3 regions of the Bacillus sp. MBGLi79 genome follow, and region 3 is predicted to be linked to each of the others. Evidence: riboswitches for the same ligand, from Rfam matches in the RefSeq annotation. Region 3 holds a riboswitch; each other region holds the start of a gene.

Region 1 (7,632 bases), 180 kb from region 3:
CCCACATTTCTGGCGCCTTAATCACTTTAATGCCCTCAGGAAGCTCGTTTACATCCATGATCTGCTCATTCGTCACATACGGGATCAAGCGGATTTCACCATTCATAAAAAAGCCCTCCTTTTTTATGCTTTCAAGTGGATTCAAGGGTGTTGCCTCATATTATATGAAAAAAGCAACCGATCGGACAGAGCCATTTGAAGCATTTTGAAAAAATAGGATACACACCAAAGAATTAGTAATTTTCAAAATATTGGATGGCTTCAGCGTGTATGACTGGGATTTAGCTGGCAGTCAAGTTATAATAATGTTGGGGAAAGGAGCAGTGTGATGAAACTGAATGAAAAATTATATGCGTTTTTTTCAGAACATGTGGAGCAAATGGCCGAGGAATGGATAGAAACGATGGAGGAAAGTGATCCGAATTCGCTTTACGCCCTACATAATGCAACAGTAACGGAAGAATTGAAAGAGCAGGACAGAGAATTTTACCGGCATCTGAATTACATGTATGTTTTACCGGAAAAACAATTTCTCGAAGAATTTCAAGAATGGGTCATTGAGCTGACGAACGATCAAAAGCATCTCGACACACCGGTTCAGTATGTCATTCGGGAGTTTATGAGAAACCGGAGATTATATACGAAGTATTTTGAGAAGTTCGCAGAAGAAAATGAGTCAGCATTTGAACCGGGAGAGAAGCAAAAATGGGCTGATTTGATTGTAAAAGTATTTGATTTCACCATTTATACATTCGTTGATCACGCTGAAATGAATGCTAAGCAGCAATTAAACGCCCAGAGAGAAATGATATTGGAATTAAGCTCACCTATCATTACCCTGAGCAAATCAACAGCTCTGCTGCCGCTTGTCGGTGACATCGATACCGAACGGGCTAAGTTTATTCTGGAAAACACGCTTCAGGCTTGTGCAAAAAGACGCGTGGAGCATCTGTTAATCGATCTGTCAGGTGTTGTGGTAGTGGATACGATGGTTGCGCACCAGATTTTTAAATTGATTGAGGCGCTTAATCTGATCGGTGTCCGGTCAACCCTGTCAGGAATCAGGCCTGAGATTGCGCAAACCGCTGTACAGCTGGGAATTGATTTTTCGAATATCACCATTAAAACCAATCTTGCCCAAGCATTAAACTATCATCAATAAAAAAATCCGCTATCTCAGATAGCGGATTTTTTTATGATGCGAAACATAAAGATACGAGAAAAGATCCCGCGAATAATAAGAGAACGAGGCAAAAGAACACCCAGTCGCGCCGGTTCACGGACAGCATCCTGTAATATGTCCGGTTTCTGCTTCCTGTAAAACCTTTCGATTCCATCGCAAGCGCTGTCCGTTCTGCTTTTCTGATAGCGCTTGCCAATAGCGGTATGGTATATCGTTTTAACCCGCTGATTTTATTTATGAAGCCGCTCTCCGCCGCACCTCCTCTGATTTTATGAGCCTGCTGGATCAGCTGGACCTCATCCTTTAACAGCGGAAGAAAGCGAAAGCCTGCAATGACACCGTACGCGAGCTTTGGTGAGAGCTTGCACTGCTGGACAAGGCTCTGCATAAATAAAATCGGATCGGTCGTAAAAACAAACATCATCGATAAGGCGGAAAAGCACAAAATACGAAAGCCCAATGAGATGCCGACAGACATATTATCGCTGTTAATGGAGATAGGGCCTGCTTGAAACAAAAAATTATCCGGTGTTGTCGGCACCTTGCCGAAAACGGCGGCTGTCCATACGCATCCGAATGCTAAAATCAAAAACGGAATCGTAAACAACAACCATTTTTTCAATGGGATTCCGGCCGCCAATAGAACACCCGCAACGATGATGATATAAAAACACGCCGGAGTGTAAGGGTTGTAAATAAACGACAGCATGACGACACAACAAAAAACCGCCGCCGCTTTTACGGTTGGATTAATGAGATGTAACGGCTGTTTCATCGCGCACCTCCTCTTGATATGCCATCCATTCATATAGAAGGGGAAGGGTGAGCTTTGCTTTTTGGGCAAGCCCTGTTTCTTGAGAAAACAACTGCACTGGAGATCCATCAAAGGCCAAGCCTGTATTGTGAAGCACAAGCACGCTGTCAGCATACGAAGAGACTAGCTCCATATCGTGTGTAACCATGAGGACAGCGGTTCCCTCTGCCTTAATGCGCTGAATCATTTCCATACATTCAGCCGCCGTGCGGGCGTCCTGGCCAAAGGTTGGTTCGTCTAATAATAAAACCTTTACGTCATGCATGAGCATGGTAGCAACGCTCAGTCGCCGTTTTTGCCCTTGGCTGACCGCAAACGGATGATGATCAGCCAAATGGGCAAGATCGAAACGATTCAGCAGGTGTTGCGCTTTTTTCTCAGTTTCAGCATTTACCTTCTGGCCGAACAGCAGCTCATCATACACCGTATCGGTGACGAATTGGTGTTCAGGGTTTTGAAAAACAAATCCCATTCGTTTACGCAATTCTTTTTCTTTATATTGCTGCAGCTGCTGATCATAGAGAAGGATTTTGCCGCTTTGCGGTTTCATAAGACGGGCCAGAACAGATAAGAGCGTCGATTTTCCAGTGCCGTTCGGGCCGACAAGCGCCGTCAAAGAGCCTTCGCGCAATGAAAAGCTGATGTCTTCGAAAATCGTTTGTTGTCCTCTCGCGAACGAAAGGCTGCGGACTTCGAGCACACTCTTTCCAGAAGGAGTTGGCTTCTTTTCAGCACGCCCGGCAGGAAAGGGCTCTTTGAACAGCGTTTCTTTTGATAAAGTAAACGGCATACTCAGCTTTTCCTGCAGATGGCAGACCTTTGGAATTGCGATGCCCAATTTCTTTAGTGTCTCCGCTTCGTGCTGAAATAGATCTTTCGTCAGGCCATCCAGCGCTTTTTGGCCGGATTTATCGAGCACGATCGTCCTCTCAATCCAAGGCGCCCATTCATCAAGCTGATGCTCAATGACGAGGAGGCTGAAACCTTTTTCCCGCTGAAGATCTTTCATCAGATGAACGAATTCCCGCGCTGAGAAAGGGTCTAAAAGAGAAGTCGGCTCATCTAAAATAATAAGCTCAGGCTCCATCGCCAAAATACAGGCGAGAGCCACTTTCTGCTTTTGTCCTCCTGAAAGGATGGATATCGTTTTTTCTTTTAAATGGGTAATACGTAATTTTTCTAATACGGCATTGATTTTCTCTGTCATTTCTTCTTTTGGAATCTGCAGATTTTCCAGCCCGAAAGCGATTTCGTCCTCCACCGTCAGCATGCAGAACTGCTGATCAGGATCCTGAAAAACGACCCCGGCATGCTGAGCAATCGTTTCGGTGGTTTCAGCGTTTGTGACCGGCTTTTGAAATAGAAAGACATGTCCGGACTGAATGCCGTCGCAAGCTTGCGGATATAGACCGTTTAAACATAGGGCGAGCGAGCTTTTACCGCACCCGCTGGGGCCTAGCAATAAAACACATTCTCCTTTTTGAAGCTCAAACGAAATATTTTGAAAAACCGGTTTTTCGTCTTCTTCATAAGAGAAGCTGAGCTGGTCAACTGTCAGAAGCTCGTCAAAGGCTTGCATGTTCTGACGCCCGCTTCCGTTTCTTTTTCAGTTCCTTTCCGAGTGCCATTCCGTTTAACACACCTGTATAAGCGAGAGAGTCGCTGACGGCTTTTCCGAGAAGCCCCGCCAAGAGCGCGCCGGAAATGAGACGGATTACAAGCATAATGAGCAGATAACCTGATGAATAGGCTGCATAGCCAGAAACAAAGAGATCGTAGATAAAGCTGGCTACTGAAGATCCCATCCCGGCCAGCATAAGGACAGGGAGAGAGTATGCTTTCCAGCGTGTTGCAAGGAATACAGCTTCAGCCCCGAGTCCTTGAACAATGCCGATGACGATGACCATCGGGCCAGACGGATTTCCCAGCAGGCACTCAACGAGAGCGGCAATGATTTCAGAAACGAGCGCCGCACCCGGTTTTCGAATGATGTATGCGGCGATGACCGAAACGATAAACCAAATGCCGTAAATCGGTTCATAGGCAATTGGCCCAAACATACCTGCAAGCACGTTTCCGAAATGTGTAAATAATAAATAAACAACGGCAAATACGATACTGATAACGGACATGATGACAATTTCTTTTACTTTCCAGCTTTTCATGTTATCCCTGCTTTCTGTTTTTTCTTGATGGGCTGTTAGCCGAAAGATTCACAGTCATGGTGATGTGGTTTGTTTGCTGCTCTGCCATGCGGAAAACGGCTTCCAATGTTCTGAATACGTCATGGGCATCCCCGTCAAGCTCGCTCGCGTAATGGACACCCTGTACAAAAGTACCTTGGGCTTTTGCGATGTCGACAGCCTTCATAATCAATCCCATATAATCCGGCTCATTCATTGGATAAAGCGCAAATTGGCACGGCGCTTCCGCGTTCAAGCCTCGGACAGCATCTTCATTGACACGCTTATTGTCTTTGGAAAGATATGTATCTCCCTGAGTGTCGCCCGGGCACCCAATGGAAAACGTGCCACTCATGACGATGTGTGTCTCGCTGTTTGCTGCATAAAGGTAAATGGCTTTTGCGGCATCGAATACATGATCAATCGATCCGCGTAACACCGTGCTGATATGGTCGGTTTTCGTCCAAACCTTGGACGTATCTGTTTTTTTCAGCGCAGACTTGATCACACTGATAAAATCATCCGTCATCGGATATAAAGAGAAGCGAAAACCGGCGATTCTGCTTGTACCGCACATATGCTCCATTTCTAAAAGCCTCCTGTTTTTTGGATAAAATAAAAAACTGCATATCCTAAGGGAATATGCAGTCATAGATCGATTAAGCGCACAAAAAAATACACCATTCGGTCAACCTGCACTTCCCCACGCTGGTATTATCCAGATCGGGTCATAAGGGATCAAAACGCGATTCTCCCGCGTTTTATCTCAGCCAAAACAGCACCCCTAGTGCTTTCCGTATACAATTTTTTATTTTGACATCATAATAGATGATAAGAATCATTTTGTAAACAACGAAATCATTTTTTTCATATAGGGACAGGAGAGGATGATCACATTTGGACAAAGGACACATATTAATTGTGGAAGATGAAGAAAAAATCGCCAGGGTTCTGCAGCTTGAATTGGAATATGAAGGATACGGCGTGACCATTAAACACAATGGAACAGAAGGCCTGAATGCGGCCGCGGAAGGCGGGTATTCCTTGGTGCTTCTTGATGTCATGCTGCCGGGGCTCAGCGGACTGGAAGTGCTGCGCCGCTTGAGAAAAACGGATCAACAGACACCGGTCATTTTATTAACGGCGCGAGACAGCATTCCTGATAAGGTAACAGGTCTGGATATCGGTGCGAATGACTATGTCACCAAGCCATTTGAAATCGAGGAATTACTTGCGAGAATCAGGGCGGCGCTGCGCCAAAATGGAACAAAAACGGAAGAAATCGGCACCTTTCTTACATATGACGATTTGCGGGTGAACGAAAAAACCCGTGAAGTGAGACGCGGAGACAAAGAGGTGGAATTAACGCCGCGGGAATTTGATTTGCTCGTCTACATGCTAAAGCATCCGCAGCAAGTGCTGACACGGGAGCAAATTCTAAGCGCGGTATGGGGATTTGATTATATCGGTGATACAAATGTCGTAGACGTCTACATAAGATACATCAGAAAAAAACTGGACTATCCTTACGAAAAACAGCTGATCCATACGATTCGCGGGGTCGGCTATGCCATTAAGGGGTAAACGATGAAGCTGAAGACCAAGATTCATCTGTACACATCAATATCACTGTTAATTTTATTAATTTTGGTTCATACCGCAGTATATCTCATTTTTTCGTCTGCGCTGACATCAAAGGATGCGGCCCGGCTTGCTGATGAGACGGATAACATGGCAGAAGCGCTGCATGCTGCTGAAACAGAAGGAGTGGCTTTGCAGGACATGCTGCAGGCCTACCTGCCGGCAAATGGCATGGTGCGTGTAGTGAACGGTGATCAAAAAGCCGCCATGACGATCACAAAAGAAAAAGCGTATAAAGATTTTCCTCTCTCTTTTCACAGCGGGGAAACGGCAGATGTGAGGAAACATGACGGCAAGCTGTTTGCTGAGGCTGCTGTTCCGGTGATTTGGACCGATGGACAAGTGGTTTCTCTTCAGGTGGTGGAAAGGCTGGAGAACACAGAAGAGAGTCTGTTTCTGTTGAAAATCATTTTAATCGCTGCAAGTGCCGCTGTCTGCATTGCTTCTTTTTTTGCCGGCAGCTTGCTCGCCCGCCGTATTATCAATCCGATCAGACGATTAATGATGACCATGAAAGACATACAGCGAGAGAAAGCATTCAAAACGATTTCTTTAGAAGGACAGTCGCACGATGAATTGTATCAAATGGGGCTGACATTTAATGAAATGGCAATGATGCTGAAGGATCACTATGATAAACAGCAGCAATTCGTTCAAGATGCTTCACACGAATTGAAAACTCCGCTCACCATTATAGAAAGTTACAGCAGCCTGATGAAGCGATGGGGGGCAAAAAAGCCGGAGGTGCTTGAGGAGTCGATAGAAGCCATTCACTCAGAAGCGGTGCATATGAAGAAACTGACCAATCAGCTTTTGGCGCTGGCCAAAAGCCATCAAGGACTCGAGGTTGATCTGAAAACAATCGATTTGATTGAAGTGTCGCGCGCCGTCACGCAAACGCTCCAGCCTGTCTATCAGCGCGACATTTTACTCGAAACAGATAAAGAGAGCCTGCCTGTAACAGCTGATGAAGAACGCATCAAGCAGCTGCTGACCATTTTGCTCGATAATGCCATAAAGTATAGTGAAAAAGCCATTGTGATATCAGCCGGAACGAAGGATGGACGGCCGTTTCTGTCTGTGAGTGATGAAGGCATTGGAATCTCTGAGGAGCATATCCCGCATTTGTTCGAACGGTTCTACCGGGCAGATGAGGCAAGGAACAGAAAAACAGGCGGAACGGGTTTAGGCCTTTCCATTGCCAAGCAAATCGCCGATGAGCATGGCATTGAGCTATCTGTCAAAAGCAAGCCGGGACAAGGAACAGCTGTCACCATGCAATTCAGCGAACAGAATGGGGGAGGCCGATGAACAAACCAATAAAAGCAGTATCTTTTGCTGCAGCAGCAGTTTTAGCCGTTACCATCTGTACGTTTCTCATCATTCGGCAAACCCACGAGGACGTATTGTCAAAGGAGGCTGTCATAAAAAAAGTCGAAGCCTCTTATGAAGGAAAGGTCACGAAATCAACACAGTCAAAGGATAAAAAAACATATGAGATGACCCTTGAAAATCCCAAGGGAACTTATTTTCTAAAAGCTGACGCAACATCAGCTGACATTCTTTCAATGAATAGAGTAAAAGCGATGAATCCATCTGTTATGACAGAAAAAGAAGCCGAGCATCTCGCGCTTAAGCGGGTGCCGGGTACGGTCAAAAAACGAACACACAAGAATCGCGTTGCCACATATATCATTCAAAAAGAAGACGGAAAAACATACGAAGTGAAGGTAGATATGCAGACAAAAACAGTCTTGTCTGCCGATCAAATCAGCAATAAAGACCAACAAAAAACACCGATTACGAAAAAA
Region 2 (7,632 bases), 300 kb from region 3:
CATGCAGTTCTTGGGCAGTGTTGGCAGCATCAAGTGTATTTAGAACAAAATCTGTGTCCTGTTTATCTCCAATCGTAAAAGCAATTACTTCCCCATTATATAAATTCAATTCTGGAAAGGTACAAGTGTTTCTGCCCATAAGGCAAATACGTGATGTTCGTTACTAGTTTTTCTAGAGGACGATCAGACTGAAAGTTCCGATCCAATATATTATCAATCACGGCATATGGCTGCCCATTCTTCTTACGCTTTTTCACCTTAGCCGGCACTGCCACTGATTTTTCTGCATAATACGTTGAACCGTTTTATGGTTAATACACATTCTCTTTTTTAATATAGCTGTGATTTTTCGATATCCCTATCGAACTGGGGCTTTCGGCATACTGCGCCAATTTGTTTCTCCAGAGGCCGTTTAGGATGTTCTTTCTTGAGATTCTTCTTCCGAATGATAATAAGACGCTCGAGAGATACCCAAATGAATACAGATATCCTGCACGGTCATTGTGCTGTGCAATATTTCTACAAGTTCGACTGACGTTTCGCTATCAACTTCCTTTCCAATTCGTTGTACTTTTTTAAAACTTCATTCTGTTGCCTCAGATAACGATTCTCTGCCTGCAGTTTCTCTAATTCGGAAGAATACTCGGGGCCTTTTCCGTAAGTGTATTGCTTTCCGAAAGGCTGTTCGAATCGATGTGTATCCCCAGTCTTATGCCATCTAACCCATGTCTGAACCTGTGTCTTATTCTTAATATTCAATTCCTGCATGATCTCTTTCATAGGCAAGCCTGCCAATCTCATTTCTACAGCCTTCTGTTTCACTTCAACTGGATAACTCACTCTTGTCCCCATAGAAAAAACACCTCCAAGTCTAATGTCGAATAACACTCATCCGTATCCAAACTTGAAGGTGTTTTTATTTGTCTCATCTTATGGGGGGCAGTCCCTAGTTGAGGCTCTTTTTTATCACTTACTCAGCGTATTGGTCTATGATCTCTTCTAGTACCTCTTCTAGCTCTTCTGCATCTTCAAGCTCTGATTGGCTGAAACGGACGCGTACAAGCTGTTCTCCGTCATTATACATCTCTTCCAGCCATCCTCGGAGTCCTCTTGCTCTGCGGTCGACTTCGAAAATGATTTCCAAACCGTCTTCGTCTAAAAGGAAAATGAGCTCTAATTCATCAAGCATCTGACGATAATATCCGGAAGTCGGGACGAACTCGAATTCTTGAACGAACGGAAGGCGACGCTGGAAGTAGGGTGCTTGTTCGCAGTCTGCTTTTTAAGACGGAAGCCCAGGTTTTCGATAGCTCCCAGGACATTTTCAATCCAAGGGTGCGCTTCAACGAAAATGCGGTCATGATCAGATTTGTCGATACCGCCTTGAATGTCAAGGTCTGTCACCACGGCAACCTCTACTTTTCCTACAGTGATCGGCGTATCTAGAGGCAGAGTGAATGCGAACGGAAATTGATGCTCTTCTCCAGGCTGAATAGCAAATGAACCAGTGACCCGGAAAGAATGAATTGTAGCGTATTTCCGGTGCTCTTCGTCGTCTTTTACAATGACGTACTTGGTGTTAAGCTGTAAGTCAATATAGCGGATGTCCTGAGCGATTTTTCCGCCTTTGACGTGTACAGTTCCCCGGACTTCTTCTCCTGGAAAATATGCATCTTTCTCTAAAATTGTATCGACTTTTGCAGCTCCGATTCCGGCACTTGCCGCAAGTTTCTTAAAAAATGACATGTTTGATCTTCCCCTTTTTCTTTTTCTCAACAGGTATACGCAAGAAGGAGGAAAAAAGATTCATTTGATTCATACTTTTTTCCTATTACTCATCTAAGCCTAAGGGCAGACTAAGAATAATATTGAAAACAAAGGAGTAGGTGGAAGTGAATAAAGAAAATTTGGTTGCAGATGAATTACACAGAATGTTTTTGGCTGGTGAGCTCCAAATCACAGTAGAGGAGGATATAAACCATATTTCCGAAAGGCTAAGAAACGGCGATCTCAGTTTAGACCGATTAAGCGGTGAAGACGCGTTTATAAAAGAAACGGTAAACGAGGCTTTAAGAAGAGTGGAGCAATAAAAAAGAGACGGCATCTCATCTTTGAGATCCCGTCTCTTTTTGTGGTCTTTGCTGCAAGATAAAAGCGAATCGATTTGAAATTGCTCACCCAAGCCACCCTTTTTCCAACAGAAGATCTGACAGTTCATCATGGAGATGGACAGTGGTATCTAATTTATCATGCAATGCTCTTCTGATGTGGGGATTTGCGGCTTCTGTTATTGCGACAGTGTAGTTGTTAATGTTGGTTTTTATTGTTGTTAACAAATCAAAAATGTCTTCGGGATAAAGACTCAATGAGCAAGCCACCTCCTTTGGTTTTTATAGCAGCTCCTGATAAGAAAGTATTTTGCTTTGTTTCTTGCTTCTATTCAAAATGCTATAATAAACAACAAATTTTGTTGGGGAGTGTAATGATGAAACAGATTATTGCGATGGGAGGCGGGGGTTTTTCGATGGAGCCGGAAAATTTGTCCCTCGATCAATATATCCTCAATCAATCGGAACGGGAGTCACCTCGTATTTGTTTTTTGCCGACCGCGAGTGGAGATTCCCAAAACTATATTCAGCGGTTTTATCATGCGTTTCAAACAATGGATTGTGTGCCGTCTCATTTATCCTTATTTAAGCCGCCGTCAACAGATTTAACTTCTTTTGTTATGGAAAAGGACGTGATCTATGTTGGCGGGGGAAATACGCGCAATATGCTTGTGCTGTGGAAGGAATGGGGGCTGGACTTTATTCTCAGAGAGGCATGGAAGAACGGAGTGATTTTAGCTGGATTAAGTGCAGGTGCGATATGCTGGTTTGAAGAAGGCGTGACAGATTCGGCCGGGCCGCTGACAAGTATGAAAAGTTTAGGTTTTTTGCAAGGGAGCTTTTGTCCTCATTATGACGGGGAAAAGGATCGGAGACCGGCATACCACCTGCTGATAGCTAACGAATTCTTGTGCAATGGCTATGCGGCGGACGATGGAGCGGCTCTCCATTTCATAAATGATCAGCTGTTTCAGACTGTGAGTTCAAGATCGGATGCAAAGGCATATCGGGTGATGAGGGATGAACATGGGATATCTGAAATCTCGTTGCCTGTCACATATTTGGGTTCAATTAGCTGAATATTTTCTATATTCCTCTTTTTTTTCGATTGGTTTTATGTTAAGATGAGTCCGAAATCAATAGTTACTGGGGGTGCCCGCTTTCGGGCTGAGAGAGAAGGTAAGCTTCTTAACCCTTTGGACCTGATCTGGTTCGTACCAGCGTGGGGAAGTAGAGGAATTGTTTTTATTATTGTCGTGCTGGGCAATAATATGTTTCTTTCTGACTGTAACCGGGTTCATTTTTATGAATCCGGTTTTTTGTGCTGGTTATGGGCTTGATTTTGTCCTTTTTAAACGTAGAGAGGGGAAGGATAAGTAATGCAAAACAATTCAGTGCAGCAAGCCAACATTTCTATTATGTCGAGTTTTTCGGGCAGCAAAAAGGTATACGTGGAGGGTTCTTCTTCAGACATCCAAGTGCCGATGAGGGAGATTACATTGAGTCCGACGACGGGATCGTTCGGCGAGGAGGAAAACGCACCTGTGCGTGTCTATGATACAAGCGGACCGTATACGGACCCCGAAGTTACTATTAATATTCAAGAAGGATTAAAGCCGCTCCGCCAAAAGTGGATTACAGAGCGCGGTGATGTGGAAGAATATGAAGGTCGTGCAATAAAACCAGAAGATAATGGTTATAAAAAAGCAAATCCAAACGTAAGCTACCCAGGGCTAAAGCGGAAACCGCTGAGGGCGAAGGCTGGTCATAATGTCACCCAAATGCACTATGCCAAAAAGGGAATCATTACACCTGAGATGGAGTTTATCGCTATTCGAGAGCACGTGTCTCCCGAATTTGTAAGAGACGAGGTGGCAAGCGGCCGGGCAATCATTCCTTCAAACATTAATCACCCTGAAAGTGAGCCAATGATTATCGGCCGGAATTTTCATGTGAAGATTAATGCGAATATCGGGAATTCAGCTGTTACGTCATCCATTGAAGAGGAAGTGGAAAAAATGACGTGGGCCATCCGCTGGGGAGCAGATACAATGATGGATCTCTCTACAGGAAAAGATATTCATACGACGCGTGAATGGATTATTCGCAATTGTCCTGTTCCTGTGGGAACTGTTCCGATTTATCAGGCGCTTGAAAAAGTAAACGGCGTAGCGGAGGATTTAACGTGGGAGATTTATCGTGATACGCTGATCGAGCAGGCAGAGCAGGGTGTGGATTATTTTACGATTCACGCGGGTGTTTTGCTTAGGTATGTGCCGCTGACTGCCAAAAGGACAACTGGTATCGTGTCCCGCGGGGGCGCAATCATGGCACAGTGGTGTCTGGCTCACCATCAAGAAAGCTTTTTATACACTCATTTTGAAGAGATCTGTGAAATCATGAAAACATATGATATTGCGTTTTCTCTTGGGGATGGTCTGCGTCCCGGATCAATCGCCGATGCTAATGACGAAGCACAGTTTGCTGAATTAGAGACGCTTGGAGAGCTGACGCAAATCGCGTGGAAGCATGATGTTCAAGTGATGATTGAGGGTCCTGGACATGTTCCGATGCATAAAATCAAAGAGAACGTCGATAAACAAATGGACATTTGTAAAGAAGCGCCTTTTTATACATTAGGGCCGTTGACAACGGATATTGCCCCTGGATATGACCATATTACTTCAGCGATCGGAGCGGCGATGATCGGTTGGTATGGGACAGCAATGCTATGTTATGTAACGCCGAAGGAGCATTTAGGGCTGCCAAACCGTGATGATGTTCGTGAAGGAGTCATTACATATAAGATCGCTGCGCACGCTGCGGACCTTGCAAAAGGGCATCCCGGAGCGCAAATCCGCGATGATGCGTTATCGAAAGCCCGTTTTGAATTCCGCTGGCGGGATCAGTTTAATCTCTCTCTTGATCCGGAAAGAGCGCTTGAATATCATGATGAAACTCTGCCGGCTGAAGGAGCAAAAACTGCTCACTTCTGTTCCATGTGCGGTCCAAAGTTTTGCAGCATGAGAATTTCTCAGGATATTCGAGATTATGCGAAGAAAAACGATCTCAGTGAAGCAGAAGCCATAAATAGAGGATTAAAAGAAAAAGCAAAAGAATTTGTCGATACGGGAAGCAATTTATATCAATAAAAAAATGAAGATGGAGAATGCTCCATCTTCATTTTTTTAGAAAAACAGAGAACGTCGAAGCGGAGGAATACTCTGTTCAAAGTGGAAAACATTTTCTGGATCATATTTCGTTTTGACACGGCGGAGTCGTTCAACATTTTCGCCGTAATATGTTCTTGGCCAGTTTCTGATTTCGATATCTGGCCAATTTACGTAGTCCCCCATCGTTTCTCTCGAAAGGGATGTTCTCAGCCTCTCAATCCAGCGGACGTTTTGTCTTTTTTTTTCAGGGGATGTCCAGTTTGTTAGGTATTCCTGGGCAATGATTGCATCACGATAATAAAATGCTGTTTGGTCTGGAGCGATCCGTCCGGCTGCTCCGCCGAGCGACTGCTGCCAGACGCTGGCGTTTTGATTCGGAGCGTGCTCCAAAAAGTGTTTAATCGTTGAAATCGCACGTTCTGATAATGGCTTTTCAATGAAAGAGCCGGAGCGTTTCATTTTTTGAGGCTGATTGCCTCCCGGGCTGTTAAAAAAGGTTACCGCTTCAATGAAGGGCATTGCGATTACCATTCCGCTTGTCGGGCTTCCTGCTTTCAATAAAGGCTTTAACAGTTTTTTTAACTCTGTTTTTGGACCGACAAATTGGCCGAGGGCCTCTATCCGGTTTACTTCTTTAGGCCAAAACTCTATTGATGAGGTAAGCCGGTCATCTGTATAGGGGGCCCAGTGCTGCCACGTGTTAAATACTTCTTTAAAATCATCCCAGCCCCATGTAATTGAAAAAATCGACACTTGAGAGATGGGCACCGCTTTAAATGTCATGGAGGTGACAATGCCGAAATTGCCGCCTCCGCCTCCCTGAGACGCCCAAAATAAGTCTGGATGGTTTGAAGAGCTGACTGTAACCAAATCAGCGCCCTCTTTTTCGTCTGCTATTATCATCTCGAGATTCACGAGGCGGTCACAAGTAAGACCGGCAGCCCTTGTTAAAAGTCCAATACCTCCTCCGAGAGTTAAACCTGTGAGCCCTACATTAGCAATGGTGCCTGCGGGAAGCGTCAGGCCGTATTGCCAGAGAGTCCGATAGACTTCTCCCAATTCAGCGCCTGCTTCAATATAGGCAAGCTTTTTATCCTGATTTACAGTTATTTTTTTCATTTCGCTTAAATCAATAACAAGACCGTTATTTAAAAGGGAGAAATTTTCATAGCTGTGCCTGCCGCCTCTAATACGGAAAGGCACATGGTTTTCACGCGCCCATTTCAGCGCATTGAGTGCATCTTGTTTGTTTTGGCAAAACACAATGATGTCAGGATACCTTTCTAAGCTCAGGTTAATATTGGTTCTTGCTTCGTTATAGTCCGGATCATCCCGTGTCACGATACGTCCGGTCAGTTTTGTCTTTTCCACACTCCCACATCTCTTTCTCACGTATTCTAGTTTCTCTAGCTTATGCGTCAGGGTAAAAGAGTGTATAAGGAAAAAGCGTGGATATAATCTAATAAAGCGTTAATATCTTCAAAATATAGTTGACAGGTCGGTATTGTATGAATTAACATGGTCAGTACAAATTTTCAAAACTGTCGCGCTGATCGGAACACCGAAGGCTCTTATCTTTTGATAAGGGCCTTTTTTGTATGAAAAAGGAGGGATTATTGATGGGAGTCAAAAAAGAAAAGGGAAGAAAACGATTCAGGAAGCGAAAAACCTACGGGAATCAGATTATGCCGCTCGAGCTGCTGATTGAAAAAAACAAACGAGAGATTATAAACAGCGCGGAGCTCATGGAGGAAATTTATATGAAGATTGATGAGAAGCATACGCAAGGCGTAACTAAATATAAAAAAACCCGCTGATTCCAGCGGGTTTTTGCATTTCGATTAAGCATCTTTTTTAATCGGCAATCCAAGGCCTTCTGCAACGCGTTTTCCGTATTCAGGGTCCGCTTTATAGAAGTGCTCGATTTGACGGAGCTTGATTTCTTCTTTTTCTACCGGCTTCATAGCGTTAACGATATTTTCAACAAGGCGGGTACGCTCATCTTCACTCATTAAACGATACAGGTCACCGGCTTGTGTGTAGTGATCGTTGTGATCGTAGCTTACGCTGTCAGCGATACCTTGTACCGGATATGCTGCTTGCTTATCCTCAGGTGACTCTTTCGGGCCGCCGAAGCTGTTAGGCTCGTAGTATACAGATCCGCCGCCATTATTGTCAAAGCGCATTTGTCCGTCACGCTGATAATTGTTCACTTCGTTGCGTGCGCGGTTGATTGGCAGCGCTTGATGGTTTGCGCCGACACGGTAGCGGTGTGCATCATGATAAGCAAACAGTCGGCCTTGAAGCATTTTATCCGGTGAAACATCAATACCAGGCACGAGTGTTCCAGG
Region 3 (7,632 bases):
CAACATTATCGGATGATCAGCTTCGCCTTGCCTGTCAGACAGAAGGAGACGAAGCAGCACGCAAGCCGTCAGGTCAAATGCTTGTTGATTCTGACCACTTTGCTTTTGTATACATAATTGAATTAGCTGATTCTTTTGAATATGTCATTATAAAGGAACATGTATGGCCGGAATTGAAGCAGGCCCATGCACAAAAAATACCGGTCTTATTAGAGGCAGGAGACCAAACGATTGAACTGGCAGGCCTGCATGAGGAGCTGGAATATCTTTTAGAAAATATAAAAGATAACGCAAACTATGGAGAAGAGATGGAAGAAAAAGTGAAACGCGTGTTTTTATAGAAACTGGTTCGGAATTGGGGGATGTATGATGGATGACAAACAATGGGAGCGTTTTTTAGTGCCGTACCGCCAGGCTGTCGAAGAGTTGAAAGTGAAGCTCAAGGGGATCCGCACACTATATGAATATGAGGACGACCATTCACCGATCGAATTTGTGACCGGACGCGTCAAGCCTGTGGCAAGCATACTTGAAAAAGCGAGACGGAAAAGCATACCGCTGCATGAAATTGAAACCATGCAGGATATCGCTGGCCTTAGAATCATGTGCCAATTTGTCGATGACATCCAAATCGTAAAAGAGATGCTTTTTGCCAGAAAAGATTTCACCGTTGTGGATCAGAGGGATTATATTGCGGAACATAAAGAGAGCGGATACCGGTCTTATCATCTTGTTGTACTATATCCTTTGCAGACGGTGTCCGGGGAAAAGCAAGTTCTCGTGGAAATACAGATCCGAACACTGGCGATGAATTTTTGGGCGACCATTGAGCATTCATTGAATTATAAATACAGCGGAAACATTCCTGAAAAAGTGAAACTAAGGCTTCAGCGCGCTTCTGAAGCGGCTTCCCGGCTTGACGAAGAGATGTCGGAGATCAGGGGTGAAGTACAGGAAGCTCAAGCTGCCTTTTCAAGAAAGAAAAAAGGAAGCGAGCAACAATAGGTAAAGGGGAAGAAGAGCATGAAATTTGCCGTATCATCAAAAGGAGATCAAGTTTCTGATACGCTGAAAAGCAAAATACAGGCGTATTTATTGGATTTTGATATGGAACTGGATGAAAATGAACCGGAAATCGTTATTTCGGTCGGAGGCGACGGAACGCTTTTGTATGCTTTTCACAGATACAGCGACCGCTTGGACAAAACAGCATTTGTCGGTGTTCACACAGGTCATCTGGGGTTTTATGCCGACTGGGTTCCTCATGAAATTGAAAAACTTGTTCTCGCAATTGCGAAAACGCCGTATCATACTGTCGAATATCCGCTTCTCGAAGTCATTGTGACCTATCACGAAAACGAGCGGGAAGAAAGATACTTAGCCTTGAATGAATGTACGATTAAAAGCATAGAAGGAAGCCTTGTTGCTGATGTGGAAATCAAGGGGCAGCTCTTTGAAACCTTCCGGGGCGACGGCCTCTGCCTGTCAACGCCATCAGGCAGCACAGCCTACAATAAGGCGCTGGGCGGAGCGATAATCCATCCGTCTATCAGGGCGATCCAGCTTGCGGAAATGGCATCTATTAATAATCGCGTGTTCCGTACGGTCGGATCACCTCTGCTTCTCCCATCCCATCATGATTGCATGATTAAGCCGAGAAACGAAGTTGACTTTCAAGTGACGATTGACCATTTAACCCTTCTTCATAAGGATGTGAAGTCGATCCGCTGCCAGGTTGCATCCGAAAAAGTGCGGTTTGCGAGATTCCGTCCGTTTCCATTTTGGAAAAGAGTCCAGGATTCGTTTATCGGAAAAGGTGAATAGAAAGAGGACGTATCGTGGAGCATTTTTATATCAGAAAGAACATTACTTCCGCCGAGGATGGTATGACTGTAAAAGAATATGCCGATGAACTCGGAATTTCGAAACGTCTGCTGACCGATATTAAGTTTGGCGGGGGAGACCTGCTGATCAACGGCGAGCATGTGACGGTTAAAGCCATTTTGAAAGAGGGAGATCTTCTTATCGTGAAGTTTCCTGAGGAACAGGTGAGCGAGACGCTGCTGGCAGAGCCTGTTCCGCTCGATATTCTTTATGAGGATGAACATGTGCTTGTGATAAACAAGCAGCCGTATGTGTCATCAATCCCTTCGAGAGAGCACCCCTCCGGCAGCATTGCTAATGGAATTATTCATCATTATCAAAAAAACGGAGTGAGGGCGACAGTTCATCTTGTCACCCGGCTAGACCGGGATACATCGGGAGTCATGCTTGTTGCCAAGCATCGATTTGCCCACTCCATTTTATCGTCAGCGCAAAAAAACGGACTCGTGAAACGCCGGTATGCAGCAGTGGTTCATGGGCGGATGGCGCAGATGGAGGGAACAGTCGATGCCCCGATCGGCAGACATCCTGACAGTATAATTGAACGGACGGTAACGCCAGACGGCCAGAAGGCTGTTACGCATTTTTATGTCACATGTGCACATGACGATATGAGCTCGGTGACGTTGCAGCTTGAGACTGGACGAACCCATCAAATTCGTGTTCATATGAGTTATCTCGGGCACCCGTTGTGCGGCGATACACTGTACGGCGGAACGAGACGGAACATTGGCCGGCAGGCTCTGCACAGCGAGCATCTTTCGTTTATCCATCCGCTGACACAGGAGAACATGACGTTTCATGCTTCATTGCCTCAGGATATGAGAAAACTGATAAAAGGAGAGAATCATTGATTCTCTCCTTTTTATATGGGGCGAAACCTTGATTCGTCGTAAGGCAGGGAGCTTGGAACAGAGACGGTTTCTATTTCTGGAAAGCGAAAGCCTGTCAGTTTATTTCCGAACACGCAGCCTGTATCAATGTTGATGGTGCGATTAACCTTCCGAGGCTCTTTCACTGGTGTATGGCCGTATACCACCCAAGCCTTCCCGTTATAGGCTGCCGCCCAATCACGCCTGACGGGTCTGCCGTCCGGATATGTTTCACCTGTCACATCACCGAAAAGCACAAAGTCCTTCACTCTGCGGGTATATTTGCCAATATCGTCAGCTCTTATGCCAGCATGGGCGACAACCAATTCTCCATTATGTAAGATGTCGTAAAGCGGCGCTGTTTCGTACAGCTTCATAAACTGTTCGCTGACTGATTTTCTCTCATCCTTGGAAAGTTCCTCAAGCTCTGCCGCTGTTGTTTCGAGACCATGCATCACTTTTACCGGATTGCCTTTTAAGTAGCGGTACAGCTTATTGCAATGGTTTCCCGGGACATAACGTACAGCGCCTTTTTCGTAAGCGCTGGCTACAAATCGGATGACCTCTATCGATTTGGGCCCTCTGTCAGTTAAATCTCCGGCAAAAACAAGCACCCTGCCTTCTTCGTGGACAGGTACTCCATTTTTGATTGTATAACCAAGCTTTTGGATTAATGCAGTCATTTCGTCATAGCAGCCATGAATATCGCTGATGATATCGTAAGCCATGCGGTATCCTCCTTACCGATTGTTTTATTTATTATGAAGCAAAGTGTTGTGAGTCATCACAAGCTTTTATGTGCAAATTATAGAAGAAGAATCATTTTCTAAACAGGATTAAGAGCTTATCACTTTATTTTTCATCATGACCCTTGTTAAAATCGCGTTATGTTTTTTAAAAATGAGGTTTTGTTCTTTGATTGAGAACTAGCATAACCCTGACTAAAAAAGGAGGTTCTGATTATGGCGCATACATCTGTCGCATCTTTAGTTGTTGTACTTATCGTTGCATTTTTGACACCCATCCTTTTGCATCGGTTTAAACTCAGCATCCCGGTTGTTGTTGCTGAAATCATTATGGGGCTGATTATTGGGAAAAGCGGCCTTAATTTAGTTGTGGAGGGTGACACCTGGCTCCAAACACTCTCTATGCTCGGATTTATCTTTTTAATGTTTTTAAGCGGGCTTGAAATTGATTTTTCATCTTTTGAGAAAGGGAAGAAAAAGCAGCTCCTGCCGAACGGTAAGGAAGCGCCTAATACGTTTGCTGCGGCATCTATTATTTTCGTCGGTATTTTTATTTTATCATTGCTGCTGTCCTATGGCTTCGTCTTGGCGGGTTTTATTCAAAATGCATTTTTGATGACCCTGATTATTTCAACGATTTCGTTAGGCGTTGTCGTTCCAACATTAAAAGAAGAACGGATCATGAATTCGAATATCGGGCAGATTATTTTGCTCGTTGCTGTTATTGCTGATTTGGCTACGATGATTCTTCTTGCTGTTTTTTCTTCTTTATACGGAGAGGACAGCGGAAACATGTGGCTCCTGATGATCCTGTTTGCGGCCGGAGTGGTGCTTTACTTTTTCGGCAGGGTCTTCAAACATCGCTCTTTTGTTCAGTCCATGTCAAAAGGGACAATCCAGATCGGGACGCGTGCCATTTTTACGTTAATTATTGTACTCGTTGCCCTGTCTGAATCACTTGGGGCGGAAAATATTCTCGGCGCTTTCTTAGCGGGGGTTCTTGTTTCCCTGCTTTCGCCAAACAAAGAACTTGTTCAGCAGCTGGACTCATTCGGTTATGGGTTCTTAATACCGATTTTCTTCGTGATGGTCGGTGTGAAGCTTGATATTTGGACTCTTTTCCAGGATAAAACAATTTTAATCATGATCCCGCTTCTGCTTCTGGCGCTGTTAGTGAGCAAAATCATTCCTGTCATGTACCTAAAGAAGTGGTATGATAACCGAACCATTTTCGCGTCCGGTTTTCTGCTGACATCAACGCTTTCGCTCGTGATTGCAGCGGCAACAATCGGCCAGCAGCTTCACGTGATCAGCGCAAATATGTCAGGAGCGCTCATTTTAGTAGCTGTCATCGCAAGTATTTTTACGCCAATCTGTTTTAAAAAGTTGTACAAACGGGAAGAGCAGCCGGAGGAGAAAAAGACGATTACGTTCATCGGCGCCAATCAAATGACTTTGCCTGTCACACTTGAATTGCCAGAGGAAGAGTATGACGTGCGTGTTGTGCACGTCTACCAAGAGAATGCAGAGGAAAAGCTGTCGGAATCAGTGTTTGCTGTTGAAACAATTTCTGACTATGAACACGAGACGCTTGAATCACTCGGCATTTTTGAAACGGATATCCTTGTTGTGGCGACCGGGAATGAAGATATGAATGCAGACATTGCATTACTTGCAAAAGAAAAAGGCACAGAAAGAGTCATTGCAAGCGTAGGATCACCGGAGCATGAAGCAGTTCTGAAGGAGCAGGGAATCAGCATCTTTTCTATTCTGCTGTCGACAAAAACGCTGCTTCGCGCTCTGATTGAAGCGCCTGGCGTCATGAAGCTGCTCACGAACCAGGAGTCTTCCCTGTATCAAATTAATATGGAGAACAGTAAATACGACGGTGTGATTTTACGGGAATTCCCTTTAACCGGCGACGTCATCTTTGTCAGGATTTTCAGAGGTGTAGACAGCATCGTTCCTCATGGGGATACAAGGCTGAAACTTGGGGATCGCTTAATTGTCACCGGATCTCGGGGATACGTAACAGATCTTAAGAAAACATTGGAAGGATAAATCTTGACCAAATAAGGATTCGTGTTAATATAGAGGTGCAGAACAATTCAATATGTATTCGTTTAACCACTAGGGGTGTCCTTCATAAAGGGCTGAGATAAAAGTGTGACTTTTAGACCCTCATAACTTGAACAGGTTCAGACCTGCGTAGGGAAGTGGAGCGGTATTTGTGTTATTTTACTATGCCAATTCCAAACCACTTTTCCTTGCGGGAAAGTGGTTTTTTTATTTATCAGAGGGGGAATGATTTGTGAAGTTTTCAGAAGAATGCCGCAGTGCAGCCGCAGAATGGTGGGAGGGGAGCTTTGTCCATCCGTTCGTTCAAGGAATCGGTGACGGAACGCTTCCGATTGACCGTTTTAAATACTACGTACTTCAGGATTCCTATTATTTAACGCATTTTGCAAAGGTGCAGTCATTTGGCGCCGCTTATGCGAAGGACCTTTATACAACGGGGCGGATGGCAAGCCATGCCCAAGGTACATATGAGGCGGAAATGGCGCTTCATCGGGAGTTTGCCGAGCTGTTGGAAATCAGCGAGGAAGAGCGTAAGGCGTTTAAGCCGTCTCCTACTGCGTATTCTTATACATCCCATATGTACCGTTCGGTTTTGAGCGGGAATTTCGCAGAAATCTTAGCGGCCCTGCTGCCATGCTACTGGCTTTATTACGAGGTTGGTGAGAAATTGCTGCATTGCGATCCAGGGCATCCGATTTATCAAAAGTGGATTGGGACGTACGGCGGTGACTGGTTTAGACAACAGGTCGAGGAGCAAATCAACCGCTTTGATGAGCTGGCGGAAAACAGCACGGAGGAAGTGCGTGCACAGATGAAAGAGAATTTTGTCATCTCCAGCTACTATGAATATCAATTTTGGGGAATGGCCTATCGAAAAGAAGGCTGGTCTGACAGCGCCATAAAAGAGGTGGAGGAATGTGGAGCTTCACGCCATAACGGATGACAGCAAGCCGGTAGAAGAGTTAGCGAGAACCATCATTACGATTCAGAATGAAGTTGATTTTATTCATATTCGTGAACGCTCAAAATCGGCGGCGGATATTTTGAAACTGCTCGAGCTTATTTTTGAAGGCGGTATAGATAAACGAAAACTGGTGATGAACGGGCGCGTGGATATTGCACTTCTTTCTACTATTCATCGCGTACAGCTGCCAAGCACCAGCTTTTCACCGAAGCAGGTCAGAGCCAGGTTTCCACACCTTCATATCGGGAGGTCGGTGCATTCACTGGAGGAAGCGGTTCAAGCAGAAAAGGAAGACGCCGACTACGTGCTGTTCGGCCATGTGTTTGAAACGGATTGCAAAAAGGGCCTTGAAGGCAGAGGGGTGTCTTTGCTGTCAGATATCAAACAGCGGATTTCCATCCCGGTCATAGCCATCGGGGGGATGACACCGGAAAGGGTAAGAGACGTAAAACAAGCAGGGGCGGACGGCATCGCTGTCATGTCAGGAATTTTCTCTGCCGCTGAGCCCTTGGAAGCAGCCAGACGATATTCCCGCAAGCTAAAGGAGATGCGCTATGAAAAGGCATTATGAAGCAGTGGTGATTGGAGGCGGAATTATCGGTTCCGCGATTGCTTATCATTTGGCAAAGGAAAACAAAAGCATCGCATTATTTGAAAGCGGAACAATGGGCGGCAGAACGACAAGTGCCGCTGCCGGAATGCTGGGCGCCCATGCCGAATGCGAGGAACGTGACGCGTTTTTTGATTTCGCTATGCACAGCCAGCGTCTGTACAAAGGTCTGGAAGAAGAGCTTTATGCATTATCCGGTGTGGACATCAGGCAGCATAACGGCGGTATGTTTAAGCTTGCATTTTCTGAAGAAGATGTGCTGAGGCTGAGACAGATGGACGATTTGGACTCTGTCACCTGGTATACAAAAGAAGAGGTTTTAGAAAAAGAGCCGCATGCGTCTGGTGACATCTTGGGTGCATCTTTTATCCAGGATGATGTGCATGTTGAGCCTTATTACGTTTGCAAGGCATATGCGAAAGCAGCGAAAGCGCTTGGGGCGGAGATTTTTGAGCATACGCCTGTCCTGCATGTCGA

The links. Region 3 has a riboswitch for thiamine pyrophosphate ahead of tenA (thiaminase II). Riboswitches for the same ligand answer to the same signal wherever they lie in the genome.
Region 1: linked by a shared signal. The riboswitch ahead of thiU (HMP/thiamine ABC transporter substrate-binding protein ThiU) and the one ahead of tenA (thiaminase II) in region 3 are both predicted to bind thiamine pyrophosphate.
Region 2: linked by a shared signal. The riboswitch ahead of thiC (phosphomethylpyrimidine synthase ThiC) and the one ahead of tenA (thiaminase II) in region 3 are both predicted to bind thiamine pyrophosphate.

The regions. Positions count from the first base shown of each region.
Region 1 covers NZ_CP026521.1:1,594,564-1,602,195, forward strand. The annotation lists gene isp (serine protease Isp) at 1-106, opposite strand, end outside; gene rsbRB (RsbT co-antagonist RsbRB) at 329-1,162, shown strand; gene thiX (HMP/thiamine ABC transporter permease ThiX) at 1,194-1,958, opposite strand; gene C1T29_RS08110 (ABC transporter ATP-binding protein) at 1,933-3,576, opposite strand; gene C1T29_RS08115 (ECF transporter S component) at 3,563-4,162, opposite strand; gene thiU (HMP/thiamine ABC transporter substrate-binding protein ThiU) at 4,164-4,766, opposite strand; TPP riboswitch at 4,864-4,976, opposite strand; gene ykoG (two-component system response regulator YkoG) at 5,078-5,764, shown strand; gene ykoH (two-component system sensor histidine kinase YkoH) at 5,768-7,132, shown strand; gene C1T29_RS08135 (PepSY domain-containing protein) at 7,129-7,632, shown strand, end outside.
Region 2 covers NZ_CP026521.1:1,115,633-1,123,264, forward strand. The annotation lists partial or broken gene C1T29_RS05550 (IS3 family transposase) at 1-852, opposite strand, end outside; partial or broken gene C1T29_RS05555 (sporulation protein) at 971-1,746, opposite strand; gene C1T29_RS05560 (hypothetical protein) at 1,887-2,090, shown strand; gene C1T29_RS05565 (spore coat protein) at 2,175-2,336, opposite strand; gene C1T29_RS05570 (Type 1 glutamine amidotransferase-like domain-containing protein) at 2,486-3,187, shown strand; TPP riboswitch at 3,247-3,354, shown strand; gene thiC (phosphomethylpyrimidine synthase ThiC) at 3,488-5,260, shown strand; gene C1T29_RS05580 (FAD-binding oxidoreductase) at 5,297-6,652, opposite strand; gene senS (transcriptional regulator SenS) at 6,901-7,098, shown strand; gene katA (catalase KatA) at 7,123-7,632, opposite strand, start outside.
Region 3 covers NZ_CP026521.1:1,419,431-1,427,062, forward strand. The annotation lists gene C1T29_RS07135 (UPF0738 family protein) at 1-341, shown strand, start outside; gene yjbM (GTP diphosphokinase) at 370-1,005, shown strand; gene C1T29_RS07145 (NAD kinase) at 1,024-1,824, shown strand; gene C1T29_RS07150 (RluA family pseudouridine synthase) at 1,839-2,738, shown strand; gene prpE (bis(5'-nucleosyl)-tetraphosphatase PrpE) at 2,750-3,484, opposite strand; gene C1T29_RS07160 (monovalent cation:proton antiporter family protein) at 3,719-5,563, shown strand; TPP riboswitch at 5,625-5,734, shown strand; gene tenA (thiaminase II) at 5,814-6,524, shown strand; gene tenI (thiazole tautomerase TenI) at 6,499-7,116, shown strand; gene thiO (glycine oxidase ThiO) at 7,100-7,632, shown strand, end outside.